4 regions of the Gordonia bronchialis DSM 43247 genome follow, and region 1 is predicted to be linked to each of the others. Evidence: predicted binding sites of a transcription regulator. Region 1 holds the regulator's gene; each other region holds the start of a gene.
What was found. Region 1 encodes LexA, which represses DNA repair genes until DNA is damaged. Its sites were predicted from a motif close to CGAACANNTGTTCG; they were not measured.
Positions count from the first base shown of each region.

Region 2: the regulator LexA is predicted to act here: its motif matches at 1,680-1,693, upstream of GBRO_RS15045 (SAV_6107 family HEPN domain-containing protein).
Region 3: the regulator LexA is predicted to act here: its motif matches at 1,821-1,834, upstream of GBRO_RS15585 (DUF222 domain-containing protein).
Region 4: the regulator LexA is predicted to act here: its motif matches at 2,749-2,762, upstream of GBRO_RS20015 (DUF222 domain-containing protein).

Region 1 is NC_013441.1:2,353,785-2,357,993, reverse strand. It holds gene nrdR (transcriptional regulator NrdR) at 1-267, opposite strand, end outside; gene GBRO_RS11030 (LysM peptidoglycan-binding domain-containing protein) at 368-979, opposite strand; gene lexA (transcriptional repressor LexA) at 1,359-2,060, shown strand; gene GBRO_RS11020 (putative PEP-binding protein) at 2,105-3,820, opposite strand; gene GBRO_RS11015 (DeoR/GlpR family DNA-binding transcription regulator) at 4,161-4,209, shown strand, end outside.
Region 2 is NC_013441.1:3,239,259-3,243,467, reverse strand. It holds gene GBRO_RS15055 (phytoene desaturase family protein) at 1-850, opposite strand, end outside; gene GBRO_RS15050 (GNAT family N-acetyltransferase) at 847-1,518, opposite strand; gene GBRO_RS15045 (SAV_6107 family HEPN domain-containing protein) at 1,805-2,302, shown strand; gene GBRO_RS15040 (DUF3040 domain-containing protein) at 2,488-2,886, shown strand; gene mraZ (division/cell wall cluster transcriptional repressor MraZ) at 3,389-3,829, shown strand; gene rsmH (16S rRNA (cytosine(1402)-N(4))-methyltransferase RsmH) at 4,042-4,209, shown strand, end outside.
Region 3 is NC_013441.1:3,361,901-3,366,109, forward strand. It holds partial or broken gene GBRO_RS15580 (pyridoxamine 5'-phosphate oxidase family protein) at 1-130, opposite strand, end outside; gene GBRO_RS27555 (HNH endonuclease signature motif containing protein) at 218-655, opposite strand; gene GBRO_RS15585 (DUF222 domain-containing protein) at 633-1,796, opposite strand; gene GBRO_RS15590 (hypothetical protein) at 2,147-2,482, shown strand; tRNA gene GBRO_RS15595 (tRNA-Asn) at 2,499-2,571, opposite strand; tRNA gene GBRO_RS15600 (tRNA-Ile) at 2,771-2,844, shown strand; gene GBRO_RS15605 (ArsR/SmtB family transcription factor) at 2,846-3,229, opposite strand; gene GBRO_RS15610 (MFS transporter) at 3,216-4,209, opposite strand, start outside.
Region 4 is NC_013441.1:4,326,685-4,330,893, forward strand. It holds gene GBRO_RS20010 (chromosome condensation regulator RCC1) at 1-1,067, shown strand, start outside; gene GBRO_RS27605 (HNH endonuclease signature motif containing protein) at 1,148-1,585, opposite strand; gene GBRO_RS20015 (DUF222 domain-containing protein) at 1,563-2,720, opposite strand; partial or broken gene GBRO_RS25475 (protein kinase domain-containing protein) at 3,032-3,262, shown strand; gene GBRO_RS20020 (hypothetical protein) at 3,293-3,748, opposite strand; partial or broken gene GBRO_RS20025 (aminotransferase class V-fold PLP-dependent enzyme) at 3,765-4,209, opposite strand, start outside.

The DNA of each region.
Region 1 (4,209 bases):
CTCCACCTGCTGTGCCAGCTGAGCGAGGTCGTCGTCGCCGACCTCACGGCCCTGACATGCCCGCCGAACCCCGCGCATCACCTTCTCGCGACTGAACGGCTCGGTGACACCGTTGCGTTTGACCACCGCGAGCACCGCACTCTCGACCGTCGAGAACCGGCGACCGCATTCGGCGCATGCGCGGCGCCGCCGGATCGCCTGCCCCTCGTCGGCGACACGTGAGTCGATGACCTTGGTGTCCTCGTTCTTGCAGAAGGGGCAGCGCATCTGTTCCTCACGCCTGTCGCGGGACGCGCCGGCACATGCGATGCGCACGCCGGGTCGGTTCCCGACCGGTCCCTGTGTCATCGAGGATACCGCCCGTCGATCAACGGTATGCGGGGGTGAGCAGCGGCTGCCCGACCCGAAGTCCGCTGGACGGCATGTCATTCAGCTCGACGATCTCGTCGATGACCGTCTGACGCGGCATGTCCGGGGCCACCCGGGCGGCGATGCTGCTCAACGAATCCCCGGCCCGCACGTGGACGACCTGCGTGCTGACCGGTTGCGGGGACACCGAATCGGCGTAGTTGTTGCCGACGATGCCGATCACCCAGACGGTCACCGCGAGCGCCACCCCGACGAGGACGCCGACCGCGGTGGCACGCCGACGGGCGTGGATACCGCTGATGGGCGTGCGCCCGCCGCGATGCCCGACGGGCTGAGCGCACCGTGTGCCGCCCGCACCGACTCCTGCCGCGGTCAGGTCCGCGGGCCGGTCGGTGCGCCCCGCCGGACGGCGGGTGCGCCCCGCCGCGTCCGGCGCCGGCCGGGCGGTTCGACGCGGGGTGCTGCGCGGGTGGGTGGCCGGACGCCGGCTGGTCGGATCAGGCGTCGTGACACTCGGTGCGGACGGTGTCCGCAGGGGAACATCAGGACGAGTAGCGCGCTCGACTCGCGACGAACCGACGGTGCGCGGGCTCATGGTGGCGATGCTCATGGTGGCCTCCGAACTCGGGATCGTCCCTGGTGGGACGACCATCTGGGATGGTCTGTCGGCAGTCATCGGACCCGTGATCGACGTCGCCCACGTGTTCGATGAACTGATGTTCGAGTTGTACCACGCGCCTCCGACAATGTCTCGCGACACGTCGAACAGATGTTTGAAGATGTCCGAACACTCCGCTAGGCTCGGCCACAGACAGCGAAACGGAGACCGGCGACATTCAGATCAGCGCGATGGACACCAGTCAGAAGCCCGCCGACGAAGAGCACAGCCACACCCTGCCGGCCGGTACCGACAAATGGCCGCCCCCGGCGGTCCACCACCGGCATGTCATCCCGCCGCACCGCGGCGGCCAGAGAGAGGAATCAACCAGATGAGCGACTCACGGCCGAAGCGCACCGGCGCCCGCGGCGCCGATCGCGATCAGGACACCACCCCCGCCGATCCGATCGTCGCCGAGGCGTCGCTGACCCCGCGTCAGCGGGGGGTGCTCGACGTGATCCGAAAGTCCGTGCGCGAGCGCGGATATCCGCCGAGCATCCGCGAGATCGGCGACGCGGTGGGCCTCACGTCCACTTCCTCGGTGGCGCATCAGTTGCGCACCCTCGAGCGCAAGGGCCTGCTCAAGCGGGACCACAACCGCCCGCGCGCGGTCAACGTCCAGGAATCCGAGCCCGCACCGTCGGCCGAGAACCTGCCCACACCGACGTTCGTACCCGTCCTCGGGCGGATCGCCGCCGGTGGACCGATCCTCGCCGAGGAGGCCGTCGAAGATGTCTTCCCGCTCCCGCGTGAGCTCGTCGGGGACGGATCCCTGTTCCTGCTGCGCGTGGTGGGCGAGTCGATGATCGACGCCGCCATCTGCGACGGGGACTGGGTGGTCGTGCGTCAGCAGAACGTCGCCGACAACGGCGACATCGTCGCCGCCATGATCGACGGCGAGGCCACGGTGAAGACCTTCAAGCGCAAGGACGGCCACATCTGGCTGATGCCGCACAACGAGCACTTCCAGCCGATCCCCGGCGACGACGCCGCCATTCTCGGCAAGGTCGTCACGGTCATGCGCCGCGTGTAGATCCGACGCAGTTCACCTCGCGCGGGTCTGATCGGTCACACCGGTCAGACCGCGGTCGCGTGCCGTGTCGCGGCGGCGTCGAGCACCTCGGCCGCGGCCGCACGCGCATCGCCGGGGTCGGCGGTGGCCAGCGCGGCCGCGGCCGCCGCGCGGCAATCGTCCAGGGTGACCTCGGCCAATCGTGCGCCCACGCCGGCTGCGGCGACCGGCGCGCTCGACAGGGAGGTCACCCCGAGTCCGGTGAGCACGCATGCCAGGTTCGGGTCGGCGGCGGCCTCGCCGCAGACCCCCACCGACTTGCCGAGCTCCTGACCGGCGGTCGCGACACTCTCGATGAGTTTGAGTACGGCCGGTTGCCAGGGATCGGTCAGGGCGGCGAGGTCGGCCGACATCCGGTCGGCGGCCATCGTGTACTGCGTCAGATCGTTGGTGCCGATCGACACGAAGTCCACCTCGGCCAGGATGGCGTGGGCCAGGATGGCCGCTGCCGGGATCTCCACCATCACGCCGGGCACCATGCCCCGGCCGCGAACCTCCGCGGCAAAGGCCGCCGCCTCCCGGGGACTAGCGATCATCGGTGCCATCACCCACGGCGTGGTGTTGAGTGCGGCCGCTGCCTGGGCGATGGCATCGAGCTGGTGGGCGCGAATGTCGGGATTCTCGATCGCGATGCGGTCGCCGCGCACACCGAGGGCGGGATTCGCCTCGTCCTTGTGGTTGACGAACTTCAGTGGCTTGTCCGAACCGGCGTCGAGACTGCGCACCACCACCTTCTTGCCGGCGAAGGCCTCGAGCACCTCACCGTAGATGCGGGCCTGCTCGTCCACCGAGGGCTCATCGGCGCGGTCGAGAAAGGCGAGTTCGGTGCGGAACAGCCCGATTCCCTCGACCGGATATTTCGTGGCCGTGCGGGCCGATGCCCCGTCGGCGACGTTGGCCAGGACCGAGACCTCGTGTCCGTCCGCGGTCCGGCCGGGGCCCTGCCATCCCGACACCGCCTGCGCATGCCGTCTACTCGCCTCGACCTGAGCGCGTGCCGAGGCCTCGTCGGGCTCGATAGCCAGGGTGCCGCGGTTGCCGTCGACCAGGACGGGGGTACCGGCCTGAACCTCGGAGAGACCGGAAACGGCCACCACACAGGGGATTCCGAGCTGACGAGCGATGATGGCGGTGTGGCTGGTCGGTCCGCCGAAGCGGGTGACGAGTGCGACGGTGGTCGACGGATCGAGTCCTGCGGTGTCCGCGGGCGCGAGGTCGTCGGCCAGCAGAACCGACGGCTCGGTGGGTTCCGGGACCCCCGGCTCGGGCAGCCCGAGCAGTTCGGCGAGAACGCGGTCTCGCACGTCGTTGAGGTCGGTGACGCGTTCGGCCATCAACCCGCCGAGCTTGGTGAACATGGTCGCGAACTGCTCGGTGGCCGCGGCCGCCGCAGCGGGTGCCGTTGCGCCCTTGCGGATCAATCCGGATGCCGCGCCGATCCAGCCGCGGTCCTCGGCGAGGCCGGCGGTGGCCGCCAGCACCTCCGCCGCCGCGCCGGAACTATGTGACGCTCGGTCGCGCAGGCGTCCCGCGACGACGCCGGCGGCGTCGGTGAACCGTCCGATCTCCGATTCCCGATCGGCCTCGGCGACCTCGGTGCCCACGCCCAGGGTCTCCGGGTCGTGGGACGGCCGCTCACCCGGCCAGATGGCCGGCCCATAGGCCAACCCTCCGACGACCGGTGTGCCCTGCAATGTCGACCCCGCCAGTGTCTCGGTCACTGAGGACCCCTCTCGATCGTCGTCTCGTCCGGCGCGCCGTGCCGGCGCCTCATACGACCTCCCGGTCGCGTGTGCACAACAGGCCGGCGCGTCCCATCCAGGTGATCACGGTCGCGCCGGTGGCGACCACCCGGTCGTGTGTGACTGGTGCTCGCCGATTTCAACGCCCGTGATCAAAGTTACAAGAAATGCTTGACTTGTCAACGCAAACAGGCGTAAACAAAGATGAACCCACAAGCAATGCCACACTTTCCCACGCAATCGAAGTTCCAACACACATCGAAGTTCCCACACAATCGAAGCCAGAGCGCAGACGGTTCCAGCACAGATCGGAGCGGTGTTGTACGCCGAAGAACGACAGCAGGCGATAGCCGAGCAGGTGCGCGCCA
Region 2 (4,209 bases), 890 kb from region 1:
CGGCGTCGATGCGCCAGTGGTCACCGCACCGGGTGATCGAGCGAGCGGGCGTGCCAAGGTGCACGGTGCCACCGTGGGCGGTGAGTCGCGTGATCAGAGCGTCCGCGAGGGCGCCGCTGCCGCCGACGGCGCGGCCCGGCGGGATGGTGTGCATCAGTGCGGCGAAACCGACCATCGGTGCGGTACCGGGTGCGCTCATCGGCGGACCTGACTGGGCACCGAACCAGGCCAGCCCGGCCTTGAGGTGTTCCGAGGAGAACCACCGGTCGAGCAGTGCGTCACCCGACCCCATCAGTTCCTGGGTCAGCGCCGCCATCCGGCCGGTTCGCCGGGTGACGACTCCGCGCCACGCGGTGTCCGCGGTGCCGTCGAGCCCGAGGAAGGTGGTGCCGAACCGGCCCGTGGTCGGCGGGCGGTAGAAGGCGCGCATCACTGCCCGGGCCCGCGGGGTCCAGGTCGCGACGAAACGTCGATAGGCGGCGGCATCGGCTGCGCCGCAAGCGCGTTCGATCGACGCGCAGGTCGCGTCGAGGTCGGTGCGGAACACGATCGCAGGGGCCGATCCGGTGGCCGGGATGAACGCCCACGGGTCGCAGTCCACATAGCGCAGACCGGCATCGGTGAGCCGCAGCTCGTCGATGACGGGGGAGTGCCGGATCATCAGGTGCGCCGACGACCCGCGGTCGACCCGGTAGCCCGGGAACCGTTCCACCGTGGAGGTGGCGCCCCCGGCGACGGTGTCGCGTTCGATCACCGCGACATCGCGCCCGGCCTGTGCCAGATACGCCGCGGCCACCAGCCCGTTGTGGCCGGCGCCGACGACGACGGCGTCGTGAACCGGGTGGGTCACCGGCCCGGTCCGCCCGGCGAGCCCGGGATCGGCGGGGCGGGCAGCGGCAGCCGGCGGCCGAGGAAGGCGAAGGGGCGGGGGTCGCCGGTGAAGGTGAAATCGCGCAACACGTCGGTGAATCCCATCCGGCGATACAGCGACCACGCCCGGTTGCGCTCGTCGGGGATCTCAGGGGTGGACAGCAGGACCCGGGCCTCGTGACGCTCGGCGAGCAGCCGCCGCAGGAGCAGCTGTCCTATCCCGCGTCCCTGGACGGTCGGATGTACGTGGAGTTCGGTGAGTTCGAAGTAGTCTGCCGCGATCGCGTCGACCGCCTCGGGCGGGTATCCGCGCCTGCGCAGGCCGTGCCGGAGTTGCTGATTCCACCATTGGTCCGGCGCGCCGGTGTAGCCGTAGGCGATCCCGACGAGGAGATCGTTCTCGGTGGAGCCCACCGGCGAGGCCACGCGTCGTCGGGCTCCGGGCTGTGTGTGGGCCTCGTGGGGGGCCACGGTGAGGACGGCGCCGAAGGCGCGCCAGCCGGGTCGTCCGATGTGGTCGCGCCACAAGGCGGCGCGGTGGATCTCGGTGCCGCGCGGATACTCCATCGCGGTGACATAGATGTCGAGAGCGGGCTCGAGCCACACGCGGGCATCCTGCCCGGTGAGGGTGACCAGCCGGATCGTCAACGCGTCGCTGTCCTTTCTGTGCCGGGAAGGAGTGTCGGTGTCGCGGTGTTCAATGCTGATGAGTGTGGCGATGGTTCCCGGTGGCCGACCGAGTGTGATTTTGGAGCGGGACCCCGCGGACGCCTTGAACCTGAGCGCGGAGCTAGCTATATTGAACGTGTCGAACGGGTGTTCGATGAATGTGCCTCCGCAAGCTGTTCACCGTCACACCCGACGACGCCGCGGTCCGGCGGTGGGCGAGGGAAGCGCCTGCCGCCGGATCGCCTGACGACCTCCGGGAGGAACGATGCAGTACAACAGCTCGCGGCGCCGCTCCGTCACCGGGCGCGATGCGAGGGCGACCCGGCCCGTCGTGGATCCGATCATGGTGAGCCGGTCACGAGATCTGTTGGAACGTGCGTACGTCCTGCTCGACAACGCCGACGGTGTGGCCGACGGCGCAGAGCGGTTCCGCCAGTACTACCTGGCCGCTCTGCGGGGCGCGGGTGCGGCGCTGGCCGTCTACGAGCCCCCGGGCCGTCCGCGTCGTCGCGGCTCGGCCAACGCGTGGTCGCGGATCGCCGTCGTCGCACCGGCACTGGCTGGCGAGGCGGACGTGTTCGCGTCGCTGTCGCCCACCCGGATGCGCATCGAATCGGGAATCGTCCGAACGATCGACACGAAGTATGTGACCGCGATGCGGGCGGCGGTGACCGGATTCCTGCGCCGCGTGGAGGATCTGATCATCGCCTACGAGCAGGGACGGCTCGAACAACAGACGGATGCGATGGGTCACACCGCGTGACCGTTGCTGCCGGCCGACGGTCCGCGTGGTCGTTGCGGCGACGAGATCGGCGCCTAGCGGCAGGTTATGGTGGTCGCCGCTGCATTCACCTCGTATCATGGAACCAGAGCGGGCGCATTCGTTCCGAACGTGCCCCTGGGTGACGTCGCCTTCGGCGTCAGCGGTCCGTTGGAGAAGGAGGGTCGGTGCCACTTTCGGAGCACGAGCAGCGCATGCTCGAACAGATCGAAAACGCTCTGTACGCGGAAGACCCCAAGTTTGCGTCCAGTGTCAAGCGTCGGCGCCTCGGCCGGGCGAGCGGCCGTCGGCGGCTGCAGGCCGTCGCGGTCTTCGTCCTCGGGTTGGTGCTTCTCGTCGGGGGCCTCATCGTGGGGGTCCGCATCGGCGGGTTCCCCATCGTCAGCCTCATCGGCTTCCTGGTGATGTTCGGTGCGGGTCTTTTCGCCCTCTGGGGCGGGGGCAGCCCGGCCGGTGGCGACCACGGCCGACGCTCGGGCAAGAAGTCGGGCACCGCGAGCGGGCCCAAGCGCAAGCTGTCCGAGCGGATGGAAGAGCGTTTCAATCGCCGCTTCGAGCAGGAGTAGACATCCGCTCGTATTGAGCTGAACCCCTGGCGCTGAAACCCGCTCAGCGCTCACGACCCCACACGAGAGCCGCACACCGTGACCGGTGTGCGGCTCTCGTCGTGTGCGCGCCGCGACGACGTCTGTAGGCGCGGGCCCGGGCAGGCGGAAGGTGCACGCGGGCGGCGTCGGGCGTGCGGCTTTGGGCGGCGCCCCACCTCCCCCCACTACTGCCCCCACATCGCCCCACCCGGATGCCCCACATTGCCCCACCACGGACAAAATGCCGGCGACCAACCTCTCTCAAGCCTCATTTGTCACTCTGATCACGCCTAGCACGCGCCCGAACACGCCGGGGCGCAGATCGTCACCCACCCGGTATCAGTCCTCTGAACTGGTAATTCACTGGTGAGTCAATGACGCTGTGGCCTTCAGGGGTGGAAAGTGGAGGAAAGTGGGGTACTGTGGCAGCACCGGGTGAGGCAGACCGGAATGCCGAACCCGGTGGGCGGGAGGTGCCGACATGTCAGTGCGATTCGTCGGTACCTACACGCCCAAGCTGGACGACAAGGGGCGGCTCACGTTGCCCGCACGGTTCCGCGACGCATTGGCAGGAGGAGTGATGGTCACCAAAGGCCAGGACCACAGCCTGTCGGTGTATCGAGCCGAGGAGTTCGATGTGATCGCGGGGAAGATCGTGGAGGCGTCGCGCAACGATCCCGAGGCGCGCGCTTTCCAGCGGTACTTCTTCGCCAGCTCGGAAGAGCAGCGACCCGACGGACAGGGCCGGATCACGTTGTCCGCCGATCATCGGTCGTACGCGGGACTGTCCAAGGAATGTGTGGTGTTCGGCAGTTTCGATCACCTGGAGATCTGGGATGCGGCCGCTTGGCGCGACTACCAGAGCCAACACGAGGAGAACTTCTCGGCTGCGAACTCGGCCGCGTTGAACGCGGTCCTGTAGGCGAGATGACGGGCGGACAGATGAGCAGGGCTTCGGGTGGTACGAGGCCCCGGCCCGGTTCGACCCTGGCGTACTTCCCCAACGCCAGGTGCGTGACCGGACCGGGACCCCGCCCCACCCGACGAATTCCGAGGGGTGCTGCCGTGGACGCACAGATCGGCGATCAGGGCGATGATCGCGACCACGGCCACCTCCCGGTGCTGGCCGCCCGGATGGCCGAGCTCCTCGCCCCCTCCCTCGAGTCCGGCGATGAGCGTGTTCTCGTCGACGCCACCCTCGGCGCCGGCGGGCATGCCGAACTCATGCTGAACCGTTTCCCGAACCTGCGACTCGTCGGAATCGACCGCGACGCACACGCGCTGGCCATAGCGGAGAAGCGC
Region 3 (4,209 bases), 1.0 Mb from region 1:
TTCTTCCCCGGCGTGTACTGGTACCAGATGGGGATGGTCAGCGGCGCACGGCCGCCTTCGGCTTCCACCGACAGCGCTGCGATGTGCGGTTCGGACAGAACTGTTCGCGTTCGGGAATCGTGAGTGCCATGGACCCAACGGTACGCGCGAGCACCGACTCCGCCTTGACGCTTTGCACGGACGATGACGGTCAGGTGTCATCGCCCGTGCGGCCACGTCACTGGCTGGTGAGTCGGTAGAGTTCGGCGGCCAGGCGTGTTTCGACGACCGAGGACGGTGGGTGGATCGTCTCGGTGAAATGTAGGCGCGCCGGTGGTGGTCCGTCGTCGGCGGGTGGGCCGTGGATCGCCTCGCGCGCGCGTCGCAGGTTGTGTTCATACAGCGTCACGATGTCGGGACGTGTGTTGAGTCGTTTCGGGTTCGGCGGTGCTCCCGGCCGGTTGTTGCGTCGCCACCAGGTGCGTCCGGCATGCGGGCCGTCGCGGTAGACCCCGGTGGTGAATTCCCCGACTGTGTGACCCACCTTGCGGTTGTGGAACGGACACGCCGGGGCGAGGTCGACGATGTCGGTGGTGCCGCCCTCGGCGTAGTCGAGGGCGGCGTGATGGATCTCCACATTGGTCGCCGGCTGATCACAACCAGGCGCTGAGCACACCTCCCCATCGGTGCGGGCCAGCGACGCCAACCGCTGCGCCAGGGTGGCCAGTCGTTTGCCGCGACCGAAGTACAGCGGAATCTCGGTGGCATCGGCGAAGATCGCCAGGTACGGCTGAATCTGCCCGGCCAGCCCGATCAACTCGGGGATGGGGATGACCGACCCGGTCGCGGTGGTCGCCAACCCCGACTTCCCGGATCAGATCCGCCAGGTTGGCCTTGATGATCAACGACACCGGCAACCCACGATGAGTCTTGCCCAACAGCCCGTCAGCGAACACCGCCGTCAACAGCGCGTTGAGCGCATCGTGGTTGCGTTGGGCCTGTGAACGCGAATCGCGGGCGGCGGCGGCCTTGACCTGTTCGATGTCGGCGTCGTCCTCACCACCCGAGGGTGAGTCCGGGTCGTCGGGGTTGTTCATCCCCGGTTTGGCCCACACCGCCAACATCATCTCCAGCAACGCACGCGTCTGCGGGTCCAGGTTGGCGGTCAGCTTCGACATCTTCTGCGCGTCCTGCCGATTGAGCCACAGATTGCGTCGCCGTGCCCGATCCTTCGCATCGGTCAGCTCACCGTCGGGGTCGAGATGGGCCAGTAGCCGCATCCCCAGCGTGGTCAACTCGGCCGGGGTGTGTTCACGCGCCAACTCCGCCAGCGTCTTCTCGGCGGCGACCTTACGGTCGTGCGGCAACCGGTGCGGGATCTTGTCCAAGATCTCGGCGACCTTACGCACATGCGCCGCCCCGACGGCACCTTCGGCAAACCCGGCAGCCAGCGTCGGATACTTGGGGTCGGACACCTCCCCGGACAGCTGGCGGAAACAGGCCGTCGCCTCCATCTGATCTGTGCGGCGGCCCGGATCCGACACCCGCAACGCCACATTCATGAAGTTCGTCAGACTGCGGTAACCCATTGCGCGGGGCACACCCCGATCCGAGAGCGCCACGATCTGCCGATCCCCCTCGAACAACATCCGGTTGATCAACTGCTCATGGGTACGCGCAACGTCCACCAACTCAGCATCGGTGCACTGCGACACGTCAGCGGCGGCAAGGCGATCGAGCACCCCACCGAGCTCGGCGAGCAACGCCGGAACCACCGACAACGACTGCTCGCCCGATGACTGCCCGTTCAGGCTCACCCCCGGCCCCCTCCGCCCGTCTCTCGAATACATGTTCGATGCTACACAACTTCGGTCGAGTGCGCAACAAGATCCGAAGTAGAATCTTCATGGAGGTCAGCTCGCGCGGAACCTACTGTCCTGCAGATGCTTTCGATCGGACGACACCGACCGCCTGTGGAATTCGACTTTCTTTCGGTCAGGTGAATCCGGAGTCGGCACCTGCCAGTCAGCGGTGCGCCAGTCGTATGTTGGACACCTCGATCCCCGGAGGACATGTGCACGGCACCCTCGTAATCTTTACGGCGACAATGGCGATGGCCCTCTGTGGCGTCGGAACAATCGCGCACGCCACGCGGTGGCCACCTCACGTGGCTGTTCAACCGCTGCGTGGCCCAAAAGGGACGACGTCCACCGAGTGCTACCTCTATCAGGTCACGCAACACGACATCGTGCCCGGCGACACCTTCGGAGTATCAGTCAAGTCGTATTCGGGCGCTTCGGTCTCGTGCACAATCCGTGACATCGAGTCCGGTGATCTGGTTTACAGCGACTCGGCCGGCCCCTACGCGACGGCCAACTGCCTCCGCCACGCCACCGGCGAACAAGACCAAGCCGCGATTCGGCTCGCTGAACTGACGGCGGAAGCCCTGGGGCGACCGCACGCGGGCCATAACCACCTCGCAAAAGCAAAAAACCGCCTGTGACCAGGCGGTTTACTTGCTCCCCCAACTGGACTCGAACCAGTAACCGTTCGATTAACAGTCGAATGCTCTGCCAATTGAGCTATGGGGGATTGCTCTGGCACTTCCGCCCCGCCCTGGTGGACGCGGCAGCAGAACCGAACGCTGACTTTAGCGTATCGAGTGCCGAGAGGACAAAACGCCTGCAGAGGGCGGGCGACGCTCCACGCACCGGTCCGACCTGACGCTCAGGGGCCGATGCCGTGCGGTAATCTCCTCCCGCGGACCATGGCGCTTCGTCAACGGTCCCACGGGGCGGTAGCTCAGTTGGTTAGAGCCGCGGACTCATAATCCGTAGGTCGCGGGTTCGAGCCCCGCCCGCCCCACTCACCCGCGCGACCGCCCGCGCCGAAGTTCGTCGACAGCGTCGTCGCGGTGATGGGCAGGCACCCCCGGACCGGCATGTTCGGCGTTGCGCACGGCGTCGAAGACGAGCTGCCGAACATGGTCGTTCTCCAGGCCGTAGAAGATCGTGGTGCCGTCGCGGCGCGTGCGCACCAGCCGTGACATGCGGAGTTTGGCCAGGTGCTGCGACACCGACGACGGCGCCTTCCCCACGGCCACAGCGAGTTCCGACACCGAGAGCTCGGCGTCGGCCAGTGCCCACAGGAGCCGGACGCGGGTGGGGTCGGCGAGCATTCGGAACACCTCGACGACGAGCGCGACCTGGTCGTCGGCGAGCTCGGGGGCGGCCCGCTCATCGGTGGACATGGACTGATGCTACGTCGGGCCAGTGGGGATGCCGATCGTCGATGACGAAGGCGTGCTCGTGACGCCACCGTCCCCCGTCCGCCGGCACCGCATGCACGAGGTGGTCGACCTCCACGGGTGCATCGTGTTCGTGCACCAGAACGTCGGGATCGTGGGTGGGCCACGCGCGGCTAGCCGTGACGACACCGGCGACGGCCAGAAGCCCCAGCAACCCCCAGGTGGACCTGTACCCCCACGCGGTTGCGCCCCAACCCGCCAGCGGATAGGCGACGAGCCAGCAACCATGTGACAACGAGAATTGCGCGGCGAACACCGCGGGCCGGTCGCCCGCCGAACTCGATCGGCGCAACACCCGCCCCACCGGAGTGAGGACCAGACCGGTCCCGACGCCGATCACCGCCCAAATAGTCCCCACCACTGGCCACCGCCACCCGCCACCGCCCGCGAGCGAGAGCGCCAGCGCCGCGCCGGTCGCGCCGATCAGGATGACACAACCACCGAGCATGACAGCCCGTTCAGGGCGCCGCCGAAGCAGTCCCGGCACCACGACGGCCGCTGCGATCACCCCGATTCCGTTGCAGGCCAGGAGAACTGCCACCGAGGACGCCGCGCGACCGAGCGTTTCCTGCACATAGTTGACGGTGTTGACCATGACGATCGATCCCACCGCCGCAACCACCAGGTTCATCCCGAGCAGGCCCCGAAGACGCGGTGTCGCACGGAAGATGGCCACACCGGCGAGCGCACGGTCGAAGATTGCGCTGCGCTGCACATCGCAGGCGTCCGGAACCCGGCTGGAGCCGACGAGCACCGCCGATACGACGAATCCCACCGCGGTCGCGACGAACAACCAGTGAAAACTGACCACAGTCACCAGCACCACCGCCAGCAATGGCGACAGTAGAGTCTCCATCGTCGACGCCAGCTGCGAATACGACAACGCCCGGGTGTACTGCTGTTCGTCGGGCAGCACATCAGGC
Region 4 (4,209 bases), 2.0 Mb from region 1:
TGCCGCCCGCGCTCGTCACCGCCGCCTCGGACACGACGTGTGTCGTCGTGACCGGTTTGGCCTACTGTTCGAGCCTGAACGGCTGGGGTGAACTCGGGAATGGCACCACTGCGCAGAGCGGAGCCAACATCTTGGTGCGGAGGTTGACCGGGATCACCGCGATGAGCGTCACGTTGGATACGGTCTGCGCTGCCGCACGCGGCGAAGCCTACTGCTGGGGTATGAACTGGAACGGCCAGGTCGGCACGGGCAGCGACGACGAGGGGCGCATCGCCACGCCGACAAAGGTTCTCGGCCTGAGCGACGTCACCGACGTATCCGCAGGGCTGGCCGGCACATGCGCTGTTGCGGGCGGGTCGGTCTACTGCTGGGGCGACAATCAGTTCGGCCAGCTCGGCGACGGAACCACCACGGACCGTCTCACGCCGACGCGGGTGGTCGGACTCGACCATGCCACTTCGGTTTCCATCAACGGCAACAACGGAAGTGCGGCGGCGTGCGCGGTGTCCGACGGGCGGGCCCACTGTTGGGGTGACAACGCCGTAGGCCAACTCGGCAACGGGACGGCCACCGGCGAAAGCAACCGCCCCACACTGGTTCCCGGCCTGAACAATGTCACCGCCATCTCGACCAACGGCATTGCCGTGTGTGCGGTCGCCGATGCGAAAGCCTATTGCTGGGGTTACAACTACGACGGCCAACTCGGCGATGGGACCGCGAAGCGGAAGTTCACACCTACCCTGGTCCCCGGCCTGACGGACGTGACGGCCATCTCCACCGGGGGTGTCGGGTTGAGCGGCAACACCACCTGCGCGATTGCCGGTGGCACGCCATACTGCTGGGGCACCAACAACTACGGGCAGCTCGGCGACGGGACCACCGTCGAACGCCGCTCTCCCGTACCCGTGAAGGGCGTCACCCGGGCCGGCACCATCACGACTTCGGGCGACAACGCCTGCGCGGGCACCGCCGACGGTCCATTCTGCTGGGGACTGAACCACGCCGGCCAACTCGGCGTCGGAACCGAGGACCGGAATTCTCCCCCGACGCGGGTCAGGTACCCCTGAGCACGGATTCTGTGTGATTCGTCCAGACGTGCGACGCCGACCGCCCAGGCGAGGACCGACTCATCGTCGGTGCGGCCACGTCATTGGCTGGTGAGTCGGTAGAGTTCGGCGGCCAGGCGTGTTTCGACGACCGAGGACGGGGGGTGGATCGTCTCGGTGAGGTGTAGGCGCGCCGGTGGTGGTCCGTCGTCGGCGGGTGGGCCGTGGATCGCCTCGCGCGCGCGTCGCAGGTTGTGTTCATACAGCGTCACGATGTCGGGACGTGTGTTGAGTCGTTTCGGGTTCGGCGGTGCTCCCGGCCGGTTGTTGCGTCGCCACCAGGTGCGTCCGGCATGCGGGCCGTCGCGGTAGACCCCGGTGGTGAATTCCCCGACTGTGTGACCCACCTTGCGGTTGTGGAACGGACACGCCGGGGCGAGGTCGACGATGTCGGTGGTGCCGCCCTCGGCGTAGTCGAGGGCGGCGTGATGGATCTCCACATTGGTCGCCGGCTGATCACAACCAGGCGCTGAGCACACCTCCCCATCGGTGCGGGCCAGCGACGCCAACCGCTGCGCCAGGGTGGCCAGTCGTTTGCCGCGACCGAAGTACAGCGGAATCTCGGTGGCATCGGCGAAGATCGCCAGGTACGGCTGAATCTGCCCGGCCAGCCCGATCAACTCGGGGATGGGGATGACCGACCCGGTCGCGGTGGTCGCCAACCCCGACTTCCCGGATCAGATCCGCCAGGTTGGCCTTGATGATCAACGACACCGGCAACCCACGATGAGTCTTGCCCAACAGCCCGTCAGCGAACACCGCCGTCAACAGCGCGTTGAGCGCATCGTGGTTGCGTTGGGCCTGTGAACGCGAATCGCGGGCGGCGGCGGCCTTGACCTGTTCGATGTCGGCGTCGTCCTCACCACCCGAGGGTGAGTCCGGGTCGTCGGGGTTGTTCATCCCCGGTTTGGCCCACACCGCCAACATCATCTCCAGCAACGCACGCGTCTGCGGGTCCAGGTTGGCGGTCAGCTTCGACATCTTCTGCGCGTCCTGCCGATTGAGCCACAGATTGCGTCGCCGTGCCCGATCCTTCGCATCGGTCAGCTCACCGTCGGGGTCGAGATGGGCCAGTAGCCGCATCCCCAGCGTGGTCAACTCGGCCGGGGTGTGTTCACGCGCCAACTCCGCCAGCGTCTTCTCGGCGGCGACCTTACGGTCGTGCGGCAACCGGTGCGGGATCTTGTCCAAGATCTCGGCGACCTTACGCACATGCGCCGCCCCGACGGCACCTTCGGCAAACCCGGCAGCCAGCGTCGGATACTTGGGGTCGGACACCTCCCCGGACAGCTGGCGGAAACAGGCCGTCGCCTCCATCTGATCTGTGCGGCGGCCCGGATCCGACACCCGCAACGCCACATTCATGAAGTTCGTCAGACTGCGATAGCCCATTGCGCGGGGCACACCCCGATCCGAGAGAGCCACGATCTGCCGATCCCCCTCGAACAACATCCGGTTGATCAACTGCTCATGGGTACGCGCAACGTCCACCAACTCAGCATCGGTGCACTGCGACACGTCAGCGGCGGCAAGGCGATCGAGCACCCCACCGAGCTCGGCGAGCAACGCCGGAACCACCGACAACGACTGCTCGCCCGATGACTGCTCGTTCATGCTCACCCCCGGCCCCTCCGCCGTCTCTCGAATGCATGTTCGAGAGTATACAACTTCGGCCGGGTGCGCAACCAGTTCCGAAAGAAGGAGCTTCAGGTGGCGTGCTTCGCGTGAAACCTACTGCCCCACACATGATTTCGACCGGCCGACAGCGATCACCCCGTGAACTCGACTCTCGTTCGGTTGGGGCGCGGGTCAGGTCCACTGAGCCGGCTCCTGTGTGATCTTGTGCCCGGATTCGGGGCGCAAGATCACACGGAAACCGATTCGTCTGAACATGCGATGCCGGTCAGCCCGTCGCCTGCAATACGATCAGCTATCTCACATCGGTGACCCACCGAGACATCAAGCCCGCCAACATCATTGTGACGCGCGACCCGGATACCAACGAGATCGACCGTGTCGCGGTGCTGGATTTCGGGATCGCGAAACTCGCCAATGGCACCGACCTCACCGCCACCAACTCGCTGGTTAGAAGCCTCGCCTACCTTGCACCCGAGATCATCAATGCCCAGCCCGCGCGTCGATCGTCGGACGAGTACGCGTTCACCCTGGCTGTTGAGAGGAACCCCCTACGCCACCCGACGATCAACCTCACTGACGTACGGCAGAACCTGTTCGCGCACACGACGTTCGGAGGCCGAACCGTCGATAGGCACGATGATCACCGCGTCGGCGACCTCGGCGGCGTAGATGTCGCGGATCAGGGTGATGAGTCCGTGGGCAGTACCGATGTAACGGATGGTCTCCGATGCCGTCGGGTCCCGGTCGACGTCGGCATGTTCCACCGCCGCCCGCGCCGACGCGGGATGTGGTGCGATCGCAACTTCGATCTCCAGTGCCACAGCGAAATTCGCCGGGTCGTGGCTGCCGGCACGCAGCAGCGACCGGGCGCGCTGAGCGTCGCGGAGATGCTCGCGCCGGACGACGATCGGCAGCGTTCGGGCCACCGCGTCGCCGGCCACCGCGACGCGCAGCGCCGGCCGTCCGATGCTGACGGTCGCGCGAGAGTGTGTGGTGACGGTCATTGCGTTGTCCCTCTTGTCAGTTCGATCGGGTCAGTTCGATGAGTGCATCCAGCAGGCGGTCGATGTCGGCGGCGCAGCTACCCGCGCCGAAGCTGGCCCGTACGGCTCCTGCAGGATGCCCGAGGCGTTTGAGAAGTGGATGGGCACAGAACTTTCCGTCGCGCACACCGATTCCGTGGTAGTCGCTCAGGTACTCGGCGACCGCACGGGGTGCCACCCGTCGACGACGAAGCTCGCGATGCCGACCCGGTTGCGCACATCATCGAAGATGCGCAGTGGCGTCACCCCGTCGATGGCAGCCAGTCCGGCGTCGAGCCGTGCGCGCAGTTCCTCTTCGTGCAGTCCCAGAGCCTCCGGCCCGATCGCCGTCAGTGCGTCACAGGCCGCGGCAATCGAGATGGCGCCCAGCACATTCGGCGAACCGGCTTCGTGCCGGGCAGGCCCGGTGTGCCAGGTTGCGG